3 regions of the Serpentinicella alkaliphila genome follow, and region 3 is predicted to be linked to each of the others. Evidence: riboswitches for the same ligand, from Rfam matches in the RefSeq annotation. Region 3 holds a riboswitch; each other region holds the start of a gene.
The links. Region 3 has a riboswitch for cyclic di-GMP ahead of HZR23_RS08115 (transglutaminase-like domain-containing protein). Riboswitches for the same ligand answer to the same signal wherever they lie in the genome.
Positions count from the first base shown of each region.

Region 1: another riboswitch for cyclic di-GMP. It lies ahead of HZR23_RS05450 (sensor histidine kinase); the one in region 3 lies ahead of HZR23_RS08115 (transglutaminase-like domain-containing protein).
Region 2: another riboswitch for cyclic di-GMP. It lies ahead of HZR23_RS03750 (response regulator); the one in region 3 lies ahead of HZR23_RS08115 (transglutaminase-like domain-containing protein).

Region 1 is NZ_CP058648.1:1,071,223-1,078,832, reverse strand. Features, by position in the region: gene HZR23_RS05475 (DUF5305 family protein) at 1-379, opposite strand, end outside; gene HZR23_RS05470 (hypothetical protein) at 543-1,265, opposite strand; gene HZR23_RS05465 (signal peptidase I) at 1,523-2,593, opposite strand; gene HZR23_RS05460 (hypothetical protein) at 2,817-3,347, opposite strand; gene HZR23_RS05455 (response regulator) at 3,373-4,011, opposite strand; gene HZR23_RS05450 (sensor histidine kinase) at 4,008-5,714, opposite strand; cyclic di-GMP riboswitch class II at 5,860-5,944, opposite strand; gene HZR23_RS05445 (LysR family transcriptional regulator) at 6,209-7,102, opposite strand; gene HZR23_RS05440 (coenzyme F420-0:L-glutamate ligase) at 7,218-7,610, shown strand, end outside.
Region 2 is NZ_CP058648.1:725,849-733,458, reverse strand. Features, by position in the region: gene HZR23_RS16835 (hypothetical protein) at 1-64, opposite strand, end outside; gene HZR23_RS03760 (hypothetical protein) at 27-752, opposite strand; gene HZR23_RS03755 (TetR/AcrR family transcriptional regulator) at 937-1,521, shown strand; cyclic di-GMP riboswitch class I at 1,678-1,771, shown strand; gene HZR23_RS03750 (response regulator) at 1,916-2,269, shown strand; gene HZR23_RS03745 (HD-GYP domain-containing protein) at 2,351-3,394, shown strand; gene HZR23_RS03740 (HlyC/CorC family transporter) at 3,496-4,746, shown strand; gene HZR23_RS03735 (DUF1385 domain-containing protein) at 5,505-6,440, shown strand; gene HZR23_RS03730 (HAD family hydrolase) at 6,489-7,322, opposite strand; gene prmC (peptide chain release factor N(5)-glutamine methyltransferase) at 7,493-7,610, shown strand, end outside.
Region 3 is NZ_CP058648.1:1,604,712-1,612,321, forward strand. Features, by position in the region: gene HZR23_RS08105 (IS1634 family transposase) at 1-966, opposite strand, end outside; gene HZR23_RS08110 (sortase) at 1,088-1,336, shown strand; cyclic di-GMP riboswitch class I at 1,444-1,530, shown strand; cyclic di-GMP riboswitch class I at 1,582-1,668, shown strand; gene HZR23_RS08115 (transglutaminase-like domain-containing protein) at 1,684-2,463, shown strand; gene HZR23_RS08120 (GerMN domain-containing protein) at 2,544-3,821, opposite strand; gene rlmD (23S rRNA (uracil(1939)-C(5))-methyltransferase RlmD) at 3,998-5,350, shown strand; gene HZR23_RS08130 (hypothetical protein) at 5,472-6,119, shown strand; gene HZR23_RS08135 (helix-turn-helix transcriptional regulator) at 6,603-7,544, opposite strand.

The DNA of each region.
Region 1 (7,610 bases), 530 kb from region 3:
CCTTTGTCCAGATATCTTTCTCTTCTTTGTTTTCTATTGTATATCCTTTAACTTCAGCTATTATCTTATATTCTCCTTTTATTTCTGAACTCTTTTCTCCCATAAATTCGTACCTAAAATGTGCATCTAAATAATCTACAAACTCTGTAACATAAATCTGTCCCTCTGGAAGACTACTGTTATTATATACAATGTTAGGTTTTAATAATACTTCATAATTTATATTCGAAAGTTTTTTATATTCATAAACAGAACTCTTGTGTTCTTCAAATCCAGGGTATTTAATTCCTCTATAAGTTGAAACAAATGTGATTCCAATTAAAAATAACAATACATATATTATACTCATCCTATATTTTTTTCTTATTTTGCGTTTCAACCAAAACCCCTCCTTTTGATCAAATAATTCTATAAAAGCATTTAATCTCCTTTAAAATGTTATACTAACTTTATATTTTTACTACTTATATAGGGGTAGTTTTTATTAAGATCAGGTTTTTATAAAAAAATTGGAGATTTCTCCCCAACTTAATTAATAAAGCTTAGAAATATTTTGCGTTATGTTGTTCCCAATTAATAATAATTTTGAAGTTAGCTATTGCATTTTCAACATCATCTTCATTTTTGACTGAAACAGGTAGTTCTATAGTTAGTGCATGTGATCCTCCACCCGCAGTGCTAAACTCCACAGACTCACCTGGTTCTAATCTTATACCTTTAAGTGCACTATTTAATGCATCTTCTAGAGAAGTTTTTCCATCAGCTCCACCTAGTCTTGAATTCGGAACATCAATACTTTCAACTGACCCATTATTTCTTAATATTTTTGCCTTACCACTAAATTCTAATACTTTTGCTAATTTGTCATTAACATTAATATTTTCAATCTCAACATTGTTTACTACCGCTGGTATTGTTCCGTTATTTTGGGCCTTAGCTGCAATCTTTACCATAGTACCTGGATACATATTACTAATTTTTACTTCTAATGATTTATCGTCAACCTTATTAACAATGAAAGTCCCAGGATCTTGTACATTATCTGCTTTACCCATATAATGTCCATCTCTCCAACTTGCATATGCATTTGGATTTGCTTTATATCTCTCTTTTCCAAACATCCCTTGTCCGGTAAAATCAACCCTAAACTCTCCAGTTGATACCGTACTCGTGATTGTTAGTTGATCAGTCCAGAATGCATAACCTGCCCCCATCATCATAACTGCAACTACTAATGCCATTGCAATAAATTTAGTTTTTTTCATTAATAATTCCTCTCCTTTTAATTTGATTTGTAATTTCGCAAGTAGCATTTATATCTTTAATATACTTGCTATATGTTAATTATAGCCCTGATTTCTTTAGCTCAAATCCCACAAAAGTAGAATTTATACTACCTCTAGAGAACCAAGTTTTTTTAAATGCAAACCATACTTTACTCATTTAGACTTACAATTTATATAACAACTTTTTATTGTTGGTATATAAATTAAAAATAGAGGATAGTTTGTCAACATATCCTCTAGAACACAATTTCATCTAAATTTACATTCTTTCTACTCCTAAATAGCAAAGTAGGCCAACCTACTTTAGGGACAACTTTTACAATTTTGCCTCTTACATATTCAGGCTTGACAATTTCCACGTCTACAGAAGAGTTGTTATCACCTTTGGTTACAAAACCTACTAATGCCCCTCTATCCTCCTCTATATCAATAATTCTGTGAGTTATTAAAATATTGCCTCTTTGAAACTGTATTACATCGCCTTCTTGAAGTTCATTTACTATAATATTCTGCTTCACTAAAATCACATCACCAGGGTAGATAATTGGTTCCATACTTCCTGTAGCTACTGCTGATGGATATATTGGAAATACTCCTAAAGAAAACCATACAATCATTATAGATAACACACTAGTCGTCATCCAACTTATAGGGCTCTCCTGGGTTTTTTCTCTTCTTTTTAGCTTTTTACTCTGTGTAAGGTGAATACTCTGAATAGTAATAAGAAAAAACATTGGAACTAGTATGCCGATTAAGGCTGAAGTTATCCATTTTAAATCTGGTAATATTGGAGACATCCAATGAAAACCTTGCAAAATTCCCATGTAAATAATAGAAGGTATAAGTCCTCCAATAAAAACTAAATAGGTAGCGAGTAGATTATGACAAAATTCTGGTGCAAAGTACTGTCCTACAAACTGTACTTTGCTATCTAATCCCTCTAAGGATAAAATTCTACTTAACTGAAAACTTACAATAGTTATAATAGAGGCTATTATAATAAAAATATATAACTTCTCTTCTTTTAATATTGTATTTACTATATAGTTTCTTATAACCTCTAGGGCCACCAATTTAGGTACAACAAATATGATATTAAAAAATAATCCTGAGACAGAATGGTTATACGGGCTTTTTCCTAGTCCGTCAAACAATCCTGCCACAATTGAAATTAATATAAACATAACTGCGAAATTAAACGCCCACATATTTATATTTTCTCTATACTTTAACTTTGTCTGAGATCTTACCTGTGGAAACATCCACACAAGAATAATTAGCCCACTCCATAAAATAGGCTTTATCACATAATTAAATTTATAACTCCCTAATACCGTGACTAACGGTGAGTTCTCTACTAAATATATTGCTATTGCTAATGAAGTCAATATTATCCACTTTTTTTTAAGTATAATGCCTTGCAAAACACTATAAACTACCACTTATATCCCCCGCTTAACATATGAATCTCTTATAATTAACATCGACTACATTTCCTCATAAGCTTCATTAAAGCAATTTATTTTAATATCACTTTTCTTGTAGTCCGCTATCAAATTCTATTTTTTCAATCCCAACTGTATCTGTACCCAAAACTGGAAGTGGTTCCGTTACATTTATTCCGCCCTTTATCGTTAAATCTTTCTCCCAACCAAAGCCATTATACTGAATATACCTTAGTACTACCTCATAGGTGTATTCTCCAGGAATTTCAGGAGCAGTAAGTTTTATACCATTACCTGTAAAACTAATATCTATATTCGTTGGATATGAATATACATCGTAACCTATAAATTTATGAGGCACGGTTCCAGCATCATGATCAACTTCTATTTCCAACTCAACAATCTCATTCGTTAGTAAATCCAGTGTTCCTACTGAATAGGTTCTACCCCCTGTAGTAAATACAGGATTAATATACCCAGTAGAAACAGTTGATTCAATAATCGTTCCTGTATTCCATAGAGCATAACTTATTCCTACTAGATTCAGTGCAATTACACAAGAAACTATTATTATTTGTTTTCCTATACCAATTCCCTTTCTTTTTTTTCTTGCCAATTTAACTCCTCCTCTAATTTTTGCATCAAATAATCGTAGATCGCTTTAATTTTAATGAACTATTAATATAAAGTGCTGCCTCAGTCCGGTGATGTAAATTTAGCTTGCTTAATATGCTACTGACATGCTTCTTTACTGTATAAGGTGAGATATAAAGTGTTTGTGCTATTTCAATATTGCTTTGCCCTTTACCTAACTCTTCTAGAACTTCCATCTCTCTAGAAGTTAACTCGTCTAATTTTTCTTTTTCTCTTTTATTATTTTTCATGCTCTGTTGCAATATTTCATTATCAATAAACTTTTTTCCCCTCTTAACTATACTTAACGCGTATATGATATCTTCTGTAAAAGCATCCTTTAATATGTATCCATCTACTCCTATTTCTTGAGCTTTTTCAAAGTCTTCCTTTTTATAAGAAGAGGTTATAATAATAAATTTGCTATCAGTTTTTGACTTAGCTTTACTAATCAAATCTAATCCGTATTCTTTTCCTAAGTTTAAATCTAGAATTGTGATTTGTGGGTTATATGTTTCAAGTAAATTCGTTGCCTCTTTAATGTTAGCGGCTTCTTTGATTTCGTTAATATCATCCTCAAGTGATAAAATTGATACTAGCCCCTTCCTAACTAGGGGATGATCATCCACAATTAGTATATTAATCATCCGACTTCCTCCTTAACTAAAAGATTTTCATTATTTGAAACCGTAATTTCTATTATCGTTCCTCCACCGATTGAGCTGTTAAAATAAATATCCCCTCTTAATGTATTAACCAAATTCCTTATATTTCCAATGCCTAATCCCATCTTATTCTCACTCTCTACTCTTTTTATGTCAAAGCCTACACCATTATCTATAATCTCTAAAGTAGTATACTCTCTATCTAAGGTAAGAATTATGTATATATTAGTTGCTTTTGCATGCCTTATGGCATTACTCGTTCCTTCACAAATTATTCTATATAGTGCCTTCTTTTGCTTGAGTGAAAGCATTTCATCTGAACCATTTAGACTAAACTCTATATTTATATTGTTTAATACCTTAGTATCATTTATAAAATTTAGTATTTGTGCAATAAAGTTGTTTTCTCCATTCTTCTTCCAACTAAGCCCGTATACGGTTTCTCTCAGTTCTCTCATTGTTTCATTAAGTGATTTCCTAATAATATTTAAATCCCTTTCAATGTCTATTAGACTGCTTTTTTTAAGTCTTTTAATCGTTTCATAAATTCCACATGAAGTGCTAAATAATCTTTGTAGTGTTCCATCATGTATCTCATCAGCTATTCTATTTTGCTCTTTATTTATTAGTAGCTCCTCTGCAAATTGCTGAAGCTCGAATTTCTCAAATAATATAGAGCTAAGATTTGCTACTAACTTTAACTGCTCTACTACCTCTTCTTCTGTATTTATTTTTAAACTTGAATCCAAATCTATTCCGATAGCGCCAAAGTTTTTGCAATTGTTCCCCACCGATACAAACAAAAACCTTTTATCATTTATAATATGTTCGAGAGTCTCACAGTTAGCTAAGCAAATATTTTTGCTTTGCAACTCATTTGCAATTTTTTTATCTAATTGTTCCATTTCTGACCTAATTGTTATTGGCGTAATACCTTTGGTTTGACTCATAAATATTACAGTCTCAGTTCTTATTACTTTATTACAATACTCTGTTATTATATTAATTAAATCTCTACTATTTTCTTGTGATGCAAACAGCTCAACAGATTTATATAAATCCATAATATGATTCATTGATTCTTTTATTCTATGGTTTGCATAGATTAGTTTACTGTTAGCTATCTTTAAATTATTAGTTTTTTCTTCATTTTCTTGGGCATATTTGGCTAAAAGTAATATAACTCCTGTAATTAAAACAAAACTTAGTATTAGATTTGATTCTTTAACAAAAGCTTCAAACAAATTAACTTGTTCATTAACTAATAAGTTAGTAATGTAAGTTGAATTAAATAAATATATAGCTAAATTTAACCAACAAACCTTATAATCCAGTTTCACTGCAGCTACTAAAATTGTATTCAGTGAATACCATACATATGGGCTATTTAACCCTCCAGATGGAATGAGTATTGCTGAATTTCCTATAGTTTCAATTAGGATTAATACTATCGTATTATATTTAGATTGCTCACTTTTTATGTATAATAGATTAAGTACTATTGCAGATAAACTTATGCAGAATATAATGATCCATTTTCTTAGAAAGGAGTGTTCCACACTTCCAAATAAGTAGAACAATGATGTAATCAATAAAGTTAAATATCTAAAAATAAAAGTGATTTTAATGAACTCTGGATATCCTTGTAATAAAGATATTTTCCTGTATTCTTTAATTTCTAACAAGAAAACCCCTCCTTTATCTAACTGTTACTTTATTAACAAAAAAAAATCATTTTAATTTAAGAGCATCCCTCTTATATATTGATGTTACAGGACCTGTCTCATTTTGCTTTTAAAAAAATCGACCTAAACTATTGTATATTACAACAATAACTCAGGTCGGTTGCACCACTCACTCCATACGCCTTAAAGTGCCCAATTATTAAGCGTACTTCTTCGTCTCCTGTTATATTTATTAAATCTTATTTAAAATTTAGGATTTTATTCCTATTTTTTTCTTTTTTTTAGAATTTTATACCAAAATTAAGTTGTACTATGATTAATTCTTTTTTAAATACACTTTGTACCTCACAAAGTCTTTAATAACCATTGCTATATTTCTGCTTACCTTATTATTTGATCATATTGACATAACCTGATTTTTATATTTACATCAATTTTTTATAAAAAAAATCCACCCTGTCGGATGTTAAAATGTTAGTTTAGTTATTTTCCACTTAAGCAGTATGGCTTTCTTCTAATATCTCAATAAACCTTTTTGATGCCGGAGACAATGATACACTCTTTAAATAACATACTCCCATCCCCCGCTTTGGAATACTTTTATTTAAGTGAATTTTATGAACTAAACCTGTATTTAAATATTCTTGGGAAAATTCCTTAACTACACAGGCTATTCCAAGATTTATTTTTGCAAATTCAAGTAATAGATCATGAGATCCCAATTCTATTTCTGGTTTTATTTTTATACCCTTTGTTAACAAATATTTCTCTACATAATTTCTTGAGTTAGATTTGGGCTCTAGAAAAATTAAAGGATGTTTCAGTAGCACTTCAATATTCATTGGTTCCTTTGTTAGATGTTTAAACTTGTCTCCACATACAAAAATATCATGTATATCTATAATCTTCTTTACCTCAATAGCAGGATCTTTTATAGGTAGATTGCAAATTGCTAAATCTACCTCTCCTGACTTGGTCATATTAATTAATTCCATAGTTGTTCTATTCATTATTTTTAGCTTTATATTAGGTGATAAATTGTGAAACTTTTCTAAATATGGCAATAAGTAATACTTAGAGATTGTATCTCCTACTCCTATTTTTAATTCTCCTGTCATCAAGTCTTTTGATTCCAACAGCTTTTTTTCGCCAACATTTATTAAGTTAATAGCAGAGCTTACATACTCAAATAATATATGTGCTTCATTAGTTAATGTAACTCCTTTAGCTGTTCTTGTAAAAAGTCTAATTTGCAGTTCCTTTTCTAATTGCTTTATTCCTTGACTTACAGCTGGTTGAGTCATATATAGCTCCTTAGCAGCTTTAGAAAAGCTTTGATTTCTCACAACTTCAGTAAATACTTTATATAAATCTAATTTACCAATCATATAACTTCTCCTTATGTGTAATATTACATCTATTTATTTTACTTATATCATAAATATAATATATAGTACAAGTAGAGAATAACTCTATGATAATAAAGTGTTAGGAGAGATACTAATGGAAAGAATAGTTGGAACTATTGTAAGAGGTTTAAGAGCACCAATTATACATAAAGGTGATAATATCGCTGAGATTGTTGTTGATAGTGTATTACAAGCATCAAAATCCGAAGGGTTTTCATTAAATGATAAGGACGTTGTTGCAGTAACAGAGTCTATAGTAGCAAGAGCACAAGGTAACTATGCAAGTATTGATGCTATAGCTAAGGATGTTAGTTCTAAATTTGCAGAAGAGACTTTTGGCGTTATTTTTCCGATTTTAAGTCGTAATCGCTTTGCAATTTGTTTAAGAGGTATAGCAAAGGGTGCGAAAAAAATAGTTTTAATGCTAAGCTACCCTTCAGATGAAGTTGGTAATCACTTAGTTGATATTGAGTTACTTGATGAAAAA
Region 2 (7,610 bases), 880 kb from region 3:
AATCATATTGATGATCTGTGAGCCAATTAAAAAAGTCTTTGCATAAAAACCGGGTCCATGGCAACCCATAGTACCCCTGTGTAAATCCGGCGAATATCCATTAGCATTTCTTTTGAAAGATCTATTTTTGTCTGTTTTTCATCGCTATTTTCTACCTTACGCCAAATACGCCAAAACAATGGATATTTAAGTCCGTTCTTTAATACAACAGTTGTAGCAACTATATTCATACACCAGATATTTATTTTAATGGAGCTATCATATAACCAACAAAGGAAAGGGATTTTCTTTCCATGGGCATGAGCCACCTTTGTATCATCAAGTACAATAACATCTCCTTCAGTAAATGCAGTTTCTTCTTCTTGTTGTAGTCTTTGTACTCTTTTAAAACTAAATAAACCCCAATTATAATCAGTTGTAAAAAAGCGGCTAAAGGTATATTGAGCCATTTTAAGATTCCGAAACATCGGTTGTAATAAGCTATCCTTAGTAGCATAATCAGAAATACGTGAGACAGAATTTTTATTAGCAATAAGTCCTACCACATAAGCAAAAGCAATAAGCCAAGTGGGTACACCATTACGTTTTACAATACCCGATTGCGTAAGCAGAAGTGAAAAATCAAATTTATCCCAAATTGCTTTTAAAACTGGCGTTCCGCCCCCATTTCCTTGTTGTAAATTTCTATATTTCGGTTTCCCAAGAGTCATATTTATCACCCATTCATCAAGAGTAATGGCTATTAATACCATTCACTTTGATTATTGGGGCGGGTTTAAAAAGTCAAGTCTTTTTTGCTATTTCAAGACATATAAAACAAAAATATTTTTTAGTATATTATAATATACGATACATCAGTCTTATTTACATTTATTTACACGAACTGCATAACTCATGATAATTCACTTATGTGGTTCCAATGCTAGGAGGTAGAATATGAAATTACCCATACATAGAAAAGAACGTGTTATATTAACAGCAATAGAGATAATTAATGATTTAGGTATACAAGGTCTATCCACTAGAGAAATTGCAAAAAGGGAAGAAATTTCAGAGGGCACCTTATTTAAACACTTTAAAAATAAAAATGAAATATTATTAGGTGTTTTAGAGCACTACTCACAATATGATATGGATATTATTGAGTCTATAAAATTAAAAAAGCTTCCTTTTACTGAAGCAATAAAATATTTTATTGATTCTTACGCTTTATATTATGAAAATTACCCCGAAATAACCGCAATTACACAGATTTATGAAGTGTTAGCAAATGACCAAAATCTAGCTGTAAAGGTTATGGATATTTACAATGTTCGATATAAGTTTATGTATGATACTATTGAAAGTGGAAAACTATCAGGAGAGCTTTCACCTGACATTGATAGTATTATTTTATCTGATACAATTTTAGGTCTTTTTAATGCCATATGTTTAAGGTGGAGGTTTGAAAAATTTAATTTCTCTCTTCAAAATCAGACAATGTTGGCTATGGATATGATTTTAAAATGTATATATAAATAACTAGCATTACTAAATTAAATATCTTAATGAATCAATGAAGAAACTCCTTTTACAAAAAGGAGATTTTTTTGTAAAAAAATACAAAATATTGAAGGATTTTAAATAAATATGTCGAAAAAGAATTTTAAAGAGTATATAGGTATAAGGTACTAATATCACTGTAAAAGGCAAACCTATTTAAAGATAGGGACGCAAAGCCATGGGTCTAAGGATGATATCAATAAATATCTATGATTGCCAGGTTACCGAAGTGTGATTAATAATCTTTAAAATATAAATAAGATTATGTCATATGAAGGTATTTATTAAGTGAATACCTTCATTTTTGTTTTTTGAAAATCATAATTTGTTCTCCATTCAATCAAACAAATATATATGGTAAAGAGGTGAAATATTGAAAAAAGTACTTATTGTTGATGATGCAACCTTTATGAGGATTTCCCTAAGATGCATACTCGAAAAAAATGGTTTCGAAGTTATTGGCGAGGGTAAAAATGGTGTCGAGGCTATAAGTAAGTATATTGATTTAAGACCTGATATATTAACACTAGATATTACTATGCCTGAAAAAAATGGAATTGAAGTGTTGAAAGAAATTATTAATATTGACCCTAAGGCTAATGTTGTAATAATCTCTGCTCTAGGACAAGAAACTTTTGTTACGGAAGCAGTTAAACTTGGTGCAAAAGGTTTTCTAGTAAAGCCATTTAAAGAAGATTTTATAATTAGGACATTAAGTAAATTATAAGGGAACTAATATATACAAAATTATATGATGATGTAAAATAATAGGCGATGTGAAAAAAATAATGTAATGGGGTATTGGGATATGAGAAAGAAGTACGTATTGCTTAGAGATTGTTCAGAAATGGATGTATTAGCAGAGGATATTTTAAATAACTATGGTTTACCACTAGTTGTGAAAAATACTAATATCAACTCTTTTATTAAGGAGAGATTAGAACAGTTTAATGTTGAAAGAGTGTTGATTTATGAATTCGAAAGTGATATTTTTTGCAATGATATAAGTGAGAGAAATGAAATTTATGAACAATATAAAACAAATATTGACTGTTTAAAGGATTTGTTAAATAAGCTGTCATCTGGTAAAGAAATAGAAAAAAAGATGATAACCAATATATCTGATTCAATATATAGCTGGCAAGATGATCAAGAAAAAGTAATCAGCATGTTAACGAAGGTTAAAAGTGCTGATGTATATACATATACACACTGTCTCAATACCGCATTTTACTCAATGCTTATTGCTAAGTGGCTAAGACTTTCACAAGAGGACATAAAAAAGGCTATACAATCAGCTCTTTTGCATGATGTCGGGAAAATAAAAATAGATACAGAGATTTTAAATAAAAAGGGAAGCCTAACAGATGAGGAGTATAATGAAATAAAAAACCATTCATTGTATGGATACGAAATTTTAAAAACCATGGGCAATATTGATATTGATGTTATGAATGGAGTGCTCCATCATCATGAAAGAATAGATGGCTCAGGATATCCTTTTGGAATAAAAGGAAATAAAATAAATATTTTTTCAAAAATTGTTTCCATAGCAGATGTTTATGATGCAATGATTTCAGACAGAGTCTATAAAAGAAGAACTAGTCCCTTTGAGGTGTTTAAACTTTTTTTAACTACAGGAATCGGTGCCTTTGATCCTTCTATACTTGATGCATTTATTAACAATATTTCAGTATACTATACTGGATCAAATGTATGGCTAAATAATGAAAAGACTGGGGAAATAGTATTTATTCCACCTTATGATGTAAGTAATCCAATAATACATGTGGAGTCAGAATACATAGACTTATCTCTACAAAGTGATATGAAAATAGTATGTATTATCTAATTGGTATTAATAGATATTGAAGTAAAATTCAATGTCTATTTTTTATGTAAAAAACACAAACTATATATTATTCACTTTGCAAGTGTAAAAGAGGTGATAGATTGTTTGGAAGCAGTTTAGGAAAAATAGTTCTATTATTATTTCTATTAATTCTTTCAGCTTTTTTTTCTACTTCAGAAACTGCCTTGATGGCTTTAAGTAAAATTAGAGCAAGACACATGGTTGATGATGAGATAGTTGGAGCAGAGTTAGTAAGTAGATTGATAAAGGAGCCTAGCAAGCTCCTAGGTACAATTTTAGTAGGAAATAATATCGTAAATATAGCAGCCTCCGCCATAGCAACATCTCTTGCAATAGATTATTATGGAGACAGTGGTGTGGTAGTTTCAACTGTTATAATGACGTTTTTAGTTTTGGTTTTTGCTGAAATAACCCCTAAATCCTGGGCTGCACAAAATGCAGAAAGAGTTTCTGTAAGAGTTGGCAGACCTATGGCCTTTATTATTACAGTATTACATCCAATAGTTATAGTTTTTACATTTATCACAAGTGGATTAATGAAAATATTAAGAATAAATAATAATCATAATCGCCCTTTTATAACAGAGGATGAACTAAGGACTGTAGTTAATGTAAGTCAAGAAGAAGGTGTTTTGGAAATAGATGAAAAGGAAATGATACATAAAGTATTTGAGTTTGGAGATCTTCAAATTAAAGATGTAATGATACAGAGAACAGATATCGTAGCTATTGATGTAAGGCTTACCTACGAAGAGATTATACAAGTAATTAGGAATGAGAAATATACTCGTTATCCGGTTTTCAAAGAAGGAATAGATAATATAATTGGGATTTTAAATTTAAGAGATTTATTATTTACAGAAAATATAAATGATAATTTTGATATATATAATTATATAAGAACCCCCTATTACACTTTCGAATACAAGAGAATTGCAGAACTATTTAAAGAAATGAAAAAGAAAAAAGTACAAATTGCTATTGCATTAGATGAATATGGGGGAACTGCTGGGATAGTAACAATGGAAGATTTAATTGAAGAAATAGTCGGAGATATACAGGATGAATATGATGAACAGGAAAATGAAATTGAAGCTATAAATCATAACGAATATATTTTAAAAGGAAATATACGTCTAGAGTTAGTAAATGAATTGTTAGGAGTAAATCTAGAGGCAGAGGATATAGATTCCATAGGGGGCCTTATGATCAGTGAGCTGGGAAGATTACCAAAACTTGGTGAATCAATTAAGTATAGTAATACTAAGCTAGTCTTAGAGGAACTAGAAGGAAATAGAATAAAAAAAATAAGAATTTTTATTGAAAATTAATAAAACGGGTATTTTCAACAAATTGTTTGAAAATAACCCGTTTCATTTAAAATAGAATCGGAAGTAGCTATACCAATCTTCATTTAGCTTTGGTGGACCATCTACATTCATTTACCTTATCAACGCTCCTTTTTTATTTTCTTTTGTTAACTACATACTTACTTTTTTTACCTTACTTCTTTTACTACTAACTTACTTTTACTACTAACTTACTTTTACTACTAACTTACTTTTACTACTAACTTACTTTTACTACTAACTTACTTTTACTACTAACTTACTTTTACTACTAACTTACTTTTACTACTAACTTACTTTTACTACTAACTTACTTTTACTACTAACTTACTTTTACTACTAACTTACTTTTACTACTAACTTACTTTTACTACTAACTTACTTTTACTACTAACTTGCTTTTACTACTAACTTGCTTTTACTACTAACTTGCTTTTACTACTAACTTACTCTTACTACTAACTTACTTTTACTACTAACTTACTTTTACTACTAACTTACTCTTACTACTAATTTACTTTACTTACTACCTTTAAATTTGATTGGTAGGGAACTACCGGATTCTATTGTATTATATATATACCATGTTAAACAGGATTTAATCACTAATTTTTAAAAAAAATTAAAATTTTTTAAACTTTTTTTAATTTTCAAAGCATCTGTTAAAAATTAATGTTGTTTGTAATAAGTACATAATAGGTATATAATAATAAAAAGAACAGTTTAGAAAGGAAATTGATATGTCTAATTCAAATATTAAAAGTGTTGGTGGTCAGGCTCTTATTGAGGGAGTTATGATGCGAGGAACAAAAGATATAGCTATCGCCGTAAGAAGGCCTGATAGGACGATTGAAATAAAAAGAGAACCAGTAACTGGTATAGTACAAAAATATAAATTATCAAAAATACCTATATTAAGAGGCGGAATAGCCCTAATTGATTCTATGGTATTAGGTGTAAGGTCCCTTATGTATTCAGCAGAAATTGCAGAAGAAGGAATTGAAACACCAACTGAACCCGATAAATTTGAAAGTTTTATGAAAAAAGTATTTAAAGATCAGGCTGACGATGTATTAATTTATGTTTCAGTTTTCTTTGCCCTAGCCCTATCTGTAGGTATATTTATTTTTCTACCTACGTTGGTTTCAGGTTTTTTAACAACCTATATTAACAAAGGTCTATTCTTAAGTTTATTTGAAGGAATATTAAGGTTAAGTATGTTTGTTATTTATGTGCTTATAATTTCAAGAATGGACGATATGAAAAGAGTATTTCAATATCATGGTGCTGAGCATAAGGCAATTTACTGCTATGAAAATGGTGAAGCTTTAACTGTAGAAAATGCGAAAAAATATACAACTTTACATCCGAGATGTGGAACAAGCTTTGTTTTTATCGTAATGATGGTAAGTATTATTATGTTTTCATTTATTAGCTGGGAAAGTGCTTTAATGAGGATGGGACTAAGACTAGCCTTACTTCCCGTGGTTGCGGGTATTTCATTTGAAATTTTAAAGATTGCTGGAAAAAAACAGTCTTCAATTGTAAAAATCGTTAGCTATCCTGGTTTAATGATGCAAAAACTAACGACATTCGAACCTGATGATGAGCAATTAGAAGTTGCCTTAGAGGCATTAAGAAATGTATTGGAAGAGGAAGATATTGTAGTTCTATAAAGAATAAAGGGTGTATGATTACTTAATTAGTATCATATACCCTTATTTTTAATCAATTAGTTTATTTAAATGTGGAATAAGACCTCTTACACTATTAACTACTATTCCAAGATTCTCATATCCACTGTTGTGATGGTCAATATAAATAGTCTGACAAGATAATTGACTAGCCGGAAGAATTTCATTAATATAATTGTCTCCAATGCTTAATATTTCTTCATATGAAACCTTATATTTTTCCGACAAATATTTTATATGCTCTATAGTTTTAGTAGGTTTTGAGGCTGTGAAAATTTTCTCCGTAAACAAATCCTTCAGTCCTAATTTCTCTAAAATTACTTCACTATCTACTTGAGGGCTATTAGTCATTAAAACTAAATGAATTGTACTTTGAAGACTTGCTAAGCATTCTTTAAACCCTGGGACTGGAATCATATTAAAGTCAGGCCCCATCATATATTCTCTTGTTTTAAAAAACGATTGTTTCGTTTGCGTTCGATTCAAGCCATAATGAGCGGCTATAGCATTAGGAACCCACCATAAATCACCTATACTTAAGTAACGCTGCATATCGATGTTAACAGGTTGGGGGTATAGGTCCTGTATTTTTCCCTGTTCAAGTTGTGAACCACTCCAAGTATAAACATCTTCAATAGAATTATTAAATTGTACAATAACAAGGTCATTGTGAGTATCGTATATGCGACCAAATTTTAATGGATGCTCATTGTTTAAAACTGACTGGTAGTCCTTTAGAAAATTATCCTGTGTAGTTTCAGGGAGCAGACTTTTAATAGAATCTACATAATAATCAAAATGGTGTATATCCTCATATACAGTTCCATCTAGATCTAAAATTATCAGCTTAGGCTTGTTATTCATAAAATTTGACTCCTTTTATCCGTTTTTTTTAATGATACTACATACTCTTTGAAATTTAAAATACAAATTGTTAAATACATGCTTTATATTGCTTAAAAAAAAGCAAAATGTGATATAATAGCATTAAAATTAGCGAGTTGCAAATAATGTACTAATTGGAGTTGAAATAGATGATGAATATATCACAGCTTTTAAAAGAGGCTAGAGAACAATTTGAAAAGCTACAATTACCAACACCTCAGTTAGATGCTGAGGTACTCTTATGTTATTTTTTGAATAAAGACAGAA
Region 3 (7,610 bases):
ACTACCACTTAAACTCCATCCTTCGCTAGAAAGTGCCCATTCTTTAAGATGTTTTTTAAGTTTTTTGATTGACTGAGTGGTTATAAAAGCACGTCCACCTTGATCATTAAATTTCCTATTGTCATTTGACGCTAGTCCAGCATCTGTGCATACGACAAACTTTGAGAGTTTGAAATCATTAAGTATCTTCTGTTCTAAAGGCTTTAAAGTGAGCTGTTCATTAGTATTACCTTTAGTAATGCTAAATGCTAGTGGAATACCATCCCCATCCATAAAAAGACCCATTTGTACGATAGGATTAGGTTTGTGTTCCTTTGAATACCCATACTGTTTTAAGCCTTGCTCTTGCTCAATCTCAAAGAAGTAATTCGTACAGTCATAATAAAGAATTCCTGAATTACGCTTAGAAAGTTTATAACTATTATTATAAAGCTCCGATTGAATATAATCAGTTTCCTTAGAAATAACTTCAAGTGCTCTATAAATATGTTGAATATCAAAATCAGGTTTTTCTAAAAATCTAGTAGATAGGTTATAGGTGGAAAGCTTAGAACCAGGAAAGATAATCCTACCATATAAAAGTCTAGATAGTATGGAGTCAAGATTAAAAGTGAATTTATGGCGATTGGAAATCTCTTTACAGATTTTGTGAATTCCTAGATCATGATAAATCTTTTGAAGAAATAGATAGCCTCCATTAAAAGACTGTTGCTTATCTTTACCAATAAGTTTTGTAGGCGAGTATTGAACCATGATTGTACTATTTTCTTCTTTTTCTTTTTTATTAAGTTCATCGATATATTTCTTAGCCCATTCAATAGGGTCTTCCCCGTTTAATTTGTTAAGAAGCTCATCATATGTACCTAGTTTTTCAACAATTTTAGTAGTACGCTTATTTTTTTCAATTATATCCTTTATCACATAAAGTGAAGTAGCATTTTTAGATTTAGAAAGTGATAATCTCATAATAACACCCCCAGTTATCTATATTATAACACAATACGATAAAATACGAAAGAAATATTTGAGAAAATTTACAAAAAAATAAAGCCTTTTCAAAGCTTTAGCGATTTTTTTTATTATTCAACTGTCAAAGACCCGGGGACGTAAATACGGGGTGTTGTTTAATAGACTAGAGGAGTTAGAAGCAGGAGATAAGATTGTTATAACTACAAAAGGTGAAAAACATGAATACACAATATATCTAAAAAAATTTGTAGAACCTACAGATTTGTCTGTGCTTAATCGTAATAGCAAAGATAGAATATTGTCACTAATTACATGCGACCCTATAAATAATCCAACACATCGAATAATTATTCATGCAAAAATGTAAAAAGCAATGTAAAAAATTTAATTATATTGTAGAAAAATATTTGATTATTTTCAAAAATATATGGTATAATTATCATATATAAGAAAATAATACTAAGTTGAACTTGTCAACGACAATAGCAAACCATTCGAAAGGATGGGACGCAAAGCTATAGGGCCTAAAGCACATAGTGCAATGGTAGCCAAGCCACCGAACGGGAAGTTTTTGTTATTATAAAATAGAATATATTTGGTGAAAAAGCTTTTCACCGATAAAGGCAAACCACTCGAAAGGGTGGGACGCAAAGCCATAGGGCCTAACGCATTTAATGCTAAGGCAGCCGTGTTACCGAAGGAGGAGTTTTTATTATGAAAAAAAGTATATTTATTATCGCATTACTTTTTATGCTTTCAGCAAACAGTGTTTTGGGACAAGCTGTTATAAATATTAGTAACTTAGGAAATGGTATGCTAGTTGTAAATAGTAACAGTATAGATAATAAAGACGTACGTGTTTTGGTTGAAAAGGGACAAGCTCGTTATCAATATAACATAAAAGAAAAAGAAACAAGAATACCACTACAAATGGGAATTGGCTCATATCAAGTAAGTGTAGTAGAGAATGTTGGCGGAAATAGATTTAAAGTTATTTCAAAAGAAACAGTAAATGTAAATTCAATAGATGAAACAAATTTATTTCTTAGTTCAATACAGATGGTTAACTGGGATCAATCAATGAAGGCAGTACAAAAAGCTCAAGAATTAACAAAAGGACTAAGTAACGATGAAGCAAAAGTAAAAGAAATTTATAACTATATAATAAATAATTTGGTCTATGATTTCGATAAAGTAGCTACTTTAACTTCTAATTATTTACCAAATATAAATAAAATCTATGACGAAAACAAAGGCATTTGTTATGATTATTCATCTTTATTTGCAGGAATGTTAAGAAGTGTAGGAGTACCTACAAAACTAGTAATGGGTTATGCTCCAAATGTGAATGAATACCATGCATGGAATGAAGTATATATTAATGGTAAGTGGGTAACAATAGACACTACTACAGATGCAGTATATAGACAAAATAATAGAAAATATGAGATGGCAAAAGATAAAAGCTTATTTAATGTAATGAAAGAATACTAAAAAATAAAAGGAAAAAAGTTTAGCAGGTATTTTAAGATACCTGCTATTATTATGTGTATATATAATTTAGTTGATTTGTATTATTGTTCAATATTGATTAAACCGGAGGCATTTAAAGGTGTATTTAAAATATTAAGTCTATCAGTGGATACATTTTCAGTTGTAAATATTACTGATTGAATTTCTGGATATGAAGTGTAACTATAAATTAAAGAATCTATCATTAAATTACTTAAGTCATTTTCGTTTTTAATAATACTAACAAAAGCATCATTAAATTTTAATTTTAAAACCCCATCTATTAAGCTATAATCTAATAATTCAACATCTTCTGGTATTGGTGGGTATATACGGTTACTATATAAATTGTTATTTGTAGATATTTTTAGAATTTTGAAAATATCTATTGCTGAGAAATTAGAAACTGTGCTAGTAATTGGATATAGTAGCAACCTATCAGAATCAGTTCTATAAGCTACATAAGCTTTCGGAGAATTATCCTTACTAATAGGTTTATCTATTGATACACCATGAAAATCATCTGTAGTTATCTGCCAATTTATATAGAATTGAACAGCAGATACTTCATTTATTGATGTTAGCGAACTAATAAAGCTATCTAAGGCTATTCGTGCATTTGAAGAATATGTATTATACACTCCAATATCTTTAGGAAGATACACTCTGGCAATGTCATTATTTAGGTTTAAATTTAGAACTGTAGGTATTGGAGATCCAGTTGGTAATCCTAAAGATTTACTTGGTCCCTTGTATAATTCGTTAACAGTAGATCTAAGAGGAATATTAGTGTATGGTACAACTCTGGTAATTGGTATTAATCTATTAAAATCATTGTCAGGGAAGTATAGGGTCAATGCAGTTCTATTTGTGGGTACAGTTTGGACTGCAGGAATATATTTAACGTTCTTGTTAAAGTTGAAATTGATTGGTATTGGATCGATTGGTGATTTAATATTAATAATATTAGGCGTAACCTCAAGTATGTAATTGCCATTTGGTAAATCAAGTCTTTCAGGTGTTAAAATAAATGAAAATTTATAAGGGTCATTACTTTTTTCTATTACTTCTAATTCAAGATTTTTTATTTCTTGATCACCTAAAAATAGTTTAAAATTTAATGGAGTATCATCGAATTCAAGAGGTAAACTATTATGACTTGATTCAAATGTAATATCCACTTCGTATTTTTCTGAGGAATGAGTAAGTAGATCAACATTATATTCTACATAATCTTCAGAAATAATATAGTTAAAAAGAAAATTTGCATAAACAGGTATTCCGGTGGCAGTAAAACAAATAATTACTATTAAAACTAAGCTCTTTAACGTTCTTAACATTTTGATTCCCCCCTATATGCTTGTCCAATATCCATATTTATCTATATTATAATTTATTATACATAATTGGTAAACTATAAGCATATAACAAAAGTTAGCAAAACTAGATAAAAGTAGTGTAGAATAATATGTATAACAATTAATTCGACAAATTTAATAAAAGGAGTTTAAAGTACATGTTGATTTTAGGAGAACAATATAAAATTACTATAGAAGATTTAGGGCATAATGGAGAAGGGATAGGAAGAGTTGACGGCTTTACAGTTTTTGTAGATGGTGGAATTCCTGGAGACATAGTATTAGCGAAAATCCAAACCTTAAAGAAAAACTATGCAGTTGGGGAAATACTAGAAATAATTGAATCATCTAGTGATAGAATTAAGCCAGTATGTTCGTTATCATCAATATGTGGCGGATGTCAAATCATGCATATGGATTACCAAGCCCAATTGGAAATGAAGAGAAAAAGAGTAAAAGAAAATATACAAAGAATAGGTAAGATAGATACAATTGTTCACCCTACAATAGGAATGGACAATCCATATGAATATAGAAATAAGGCCCAAATTCCAGTAGGTATTGTCGATGGAAAATCAATATTAGGCTTTTATAAAAGAGGCAGTCATGATATTGTTGGAACAGATAATTGTCGTATTCAGTCAGCAATAAATACTGATGTAATTCAAATAATAAAAAAATATATTGATGATAATAAAGTCAGTGTTTATAATGAAAAGACTAGAAAAGGTTTAATTAGACATATAGTAACAAAGGTAGGATTTACTACTGGTGAAGTAATGGTAGTAATAATAACAAATGGAAATGAATTGCCTTTCAAAGAAGAATTAATAATGGCTTTGAAAAAGAAGATTAGTGGCTTGAAAAGTGTAATACATAATATTAATGATAAGAATACAAATGTTATTTTTGGAAAAGAAACTAAAGTTATTTTTGGCGAAGACAAGATAGTAGATTATATTGGAGATTTAAAATTTAATATATCAGCTCATTCTTTTTATCAGGTAAATTCAGTACAAACTAAAGTCTTATATGGAAAAGCATTGGAGTATGCAAATTTAACTGGGTCGGAGAATGTTTTCGATATTTATTGTGGCATAGGTACTATATCTTTATTTGTTGCCAAAAAAGCAAAACAAGTATGGGGTGTTGAGGTTGTACAAACAGCAATTGATGATGCAAAGGAAAATGCTGTTATTAATAACATAAATAATACGGAATTCTACGTAGGTAAAGCGGAAGATATCGTACCGAAATTGTATAAGCAGGGAATAAAAGCCGATGTAGTTATAGTGGATCCACCAAGAAAAGGTTGTGAACAGTCTGTTTTAGAAACAATAGTAAATATGAATCCAGAAAGGGTAGTATATGTTTCATGTAATCCAGCTACTTTGGCTAGAGACCTAGCCTTCTTAGATGAAAACGGATATAAGGTTATTGAAGTACAACCTGTAGACATGTTTCCACACACGGCTCATGTTGAGTGTGTGGTGTTAATAGAGAGGGTTTAGAGTGCTTTACATACTTCTTCCGAGTAGAAATGTAAGTAAACTGTTTTTATCTATCGAAGGATTAATATTTCCATAGAGGACGTCATATGACAAATGTATATATAAAAGGATGATTTGTTAAATGAATAATCAATATGAGATTTATTTCTATCATAAAGCCCACGGCTATAACTCATTAGACATATTTATAGATGGACAACTGGTAGATAATAAAAAAGGAAAATATACTTGGAGGGGTAGTGACGGTAAGCACCAAATAAGAATAACTCAGGTTAAAATGCATCAATCTAAATGGTATTGGATTACTTCACCAGTATTTTTTCTTTTGGGAGTTCTAGCTTATGATCTAGAAGGATTTGATGATAAGACCCCATTTTATGCTGTATATGAGGCTAATATTTTAGTAGATAAGGATATGATAGTTAAAGTATCGCTAAAAGACATTAATAAACATAAGGGGGAATCCAAAGAAGGGTATGAATATAAGATAAAAGTTGATTTTCCTGAAGAAGCAAACATTGAAGTTACTAAAGAAGAATTTGTGGCAACAAAAAAGGAAAGGGTAAAATGGTTTTTAACCCATGCTGCTTTACTGTCTGTAGTTTTCAGCTTTGTGATGTTTATAGGAGTGGGTGTAGGAATTAGTAGCCTTAAAACAGATGGAGAGATATTTGTTGCTATGCTTTCATTGCTAATATCTGCTGGAGTCATGGTGGGATGGATTTTCATAATATATAAAATGTATAGGTACTCACAGGGGAAATATTAAAAGAATAGACACTAAGGGGCGCACTCCTGCAAACCCCCGGGGGTTATCCCATTATTTCAGCGAAATAGTATCATCTTTCTATCAAAACCCATGTGGAGAGTGTTGTGTTGATAGAGAAGAAGTAGGTTGGAATCAGTGGTTTGGAAGGTTTTAGATAAAAATGCATAATGTATATATGTTCCCCTAGACTATAAGTTTAGGGGATCTATCTTTAGCCGGGGAAGAAATTTCGCAGAATAGAATATTATGCGTAAAAGTAACTGTCTAGAGAGTAAAAATATATACAAGTAGAAACCGCTATAGTTGACTTTTCATGAAATGCAGAAGAAACCGTCTCCAATGATTTATAAAAAAGATGTTGACTGATAACAGGAACGGAGAAATTGACTTTTGGATTTTGATTGATGCTCATTCCTTCTTTGTACTAAATAGGATTCTACTGTTTCTAACAGGCGGCTTTGAAGAAAAGTATGTTTTCAAGTTCTATAAGTTTTTATAATGACTTTCTAAAATAGAAATCTTATCTTGCAATAGCTTTTTAAGCTTTTGTGGTTTGATGGAAATAATATTGACTGTGTAGTTGAGAAAATAGTTTGCAATAAAATTCTCTTCCCCTTTATTATAGAACCCCCGAATAATATACTGATGTCCCTCAATGTGAAGTTGCATTGAGGGGTAATGTTCCTTATAGAATAAATCGATTCCTTTGGATAGGATACTAACTTCAAAATCGGTGGCTCCCTTGTGTTTAAAGGTATTAGCTGAAAGATTTGTTAATTCCTTTATTGGCTTTGAGGAATAGACAGTGCTTTCGTCGAGGGTAATAATTTTATCACAACGAAATACTTGAACTTTATTTGTGTCAAAGTTAAATGCAGTTACATACCACTGACCGTAGCTAGCAGAAATATTAAAGAACTGCACAAAGAATTGTGTTACTGTTTCTCTTTTGTTGTAAGTAATTTTGCAAACTGTTTCTTCTACTGCCATCTTTAAAATATTTTTTAAAAGAGGGCTACTATTATGGTGCTTTGAAACTTCAAAACTTAATATTTGTTCCATTTTACGAATTGCATTTATATGTTCATCAGAAATACAAGTTTCAAATTTATGCTTTAAGTTTGCTACACTTAAATGAAATGGTGTTGATTCATAGGAATTCAATGTAATCATTGCAAAATATAGAGCATACATTTCATCAATTGTAAAAACGATAGGTGATAACAATCTATTTCTTAAGATGCCATATCTTCCATTTCTCCCGGCTTCAGAAAATATGGGCATACCAATTTTTTCAAGAGATTGTATATCCCTTAACGCAGTACTTTTTGATATACTATATCTTTCCATAACATCTTTTAGATTAAAGTAGTTTTTGTTATTTAAATATATCATCATGTCGTTTATTCTTTCTGATTTTCCCATACTTAATTTCCTTCCAGAATAATTAAAAGGTATCAAATAATGACACTTTTTAATAGTATACTATAA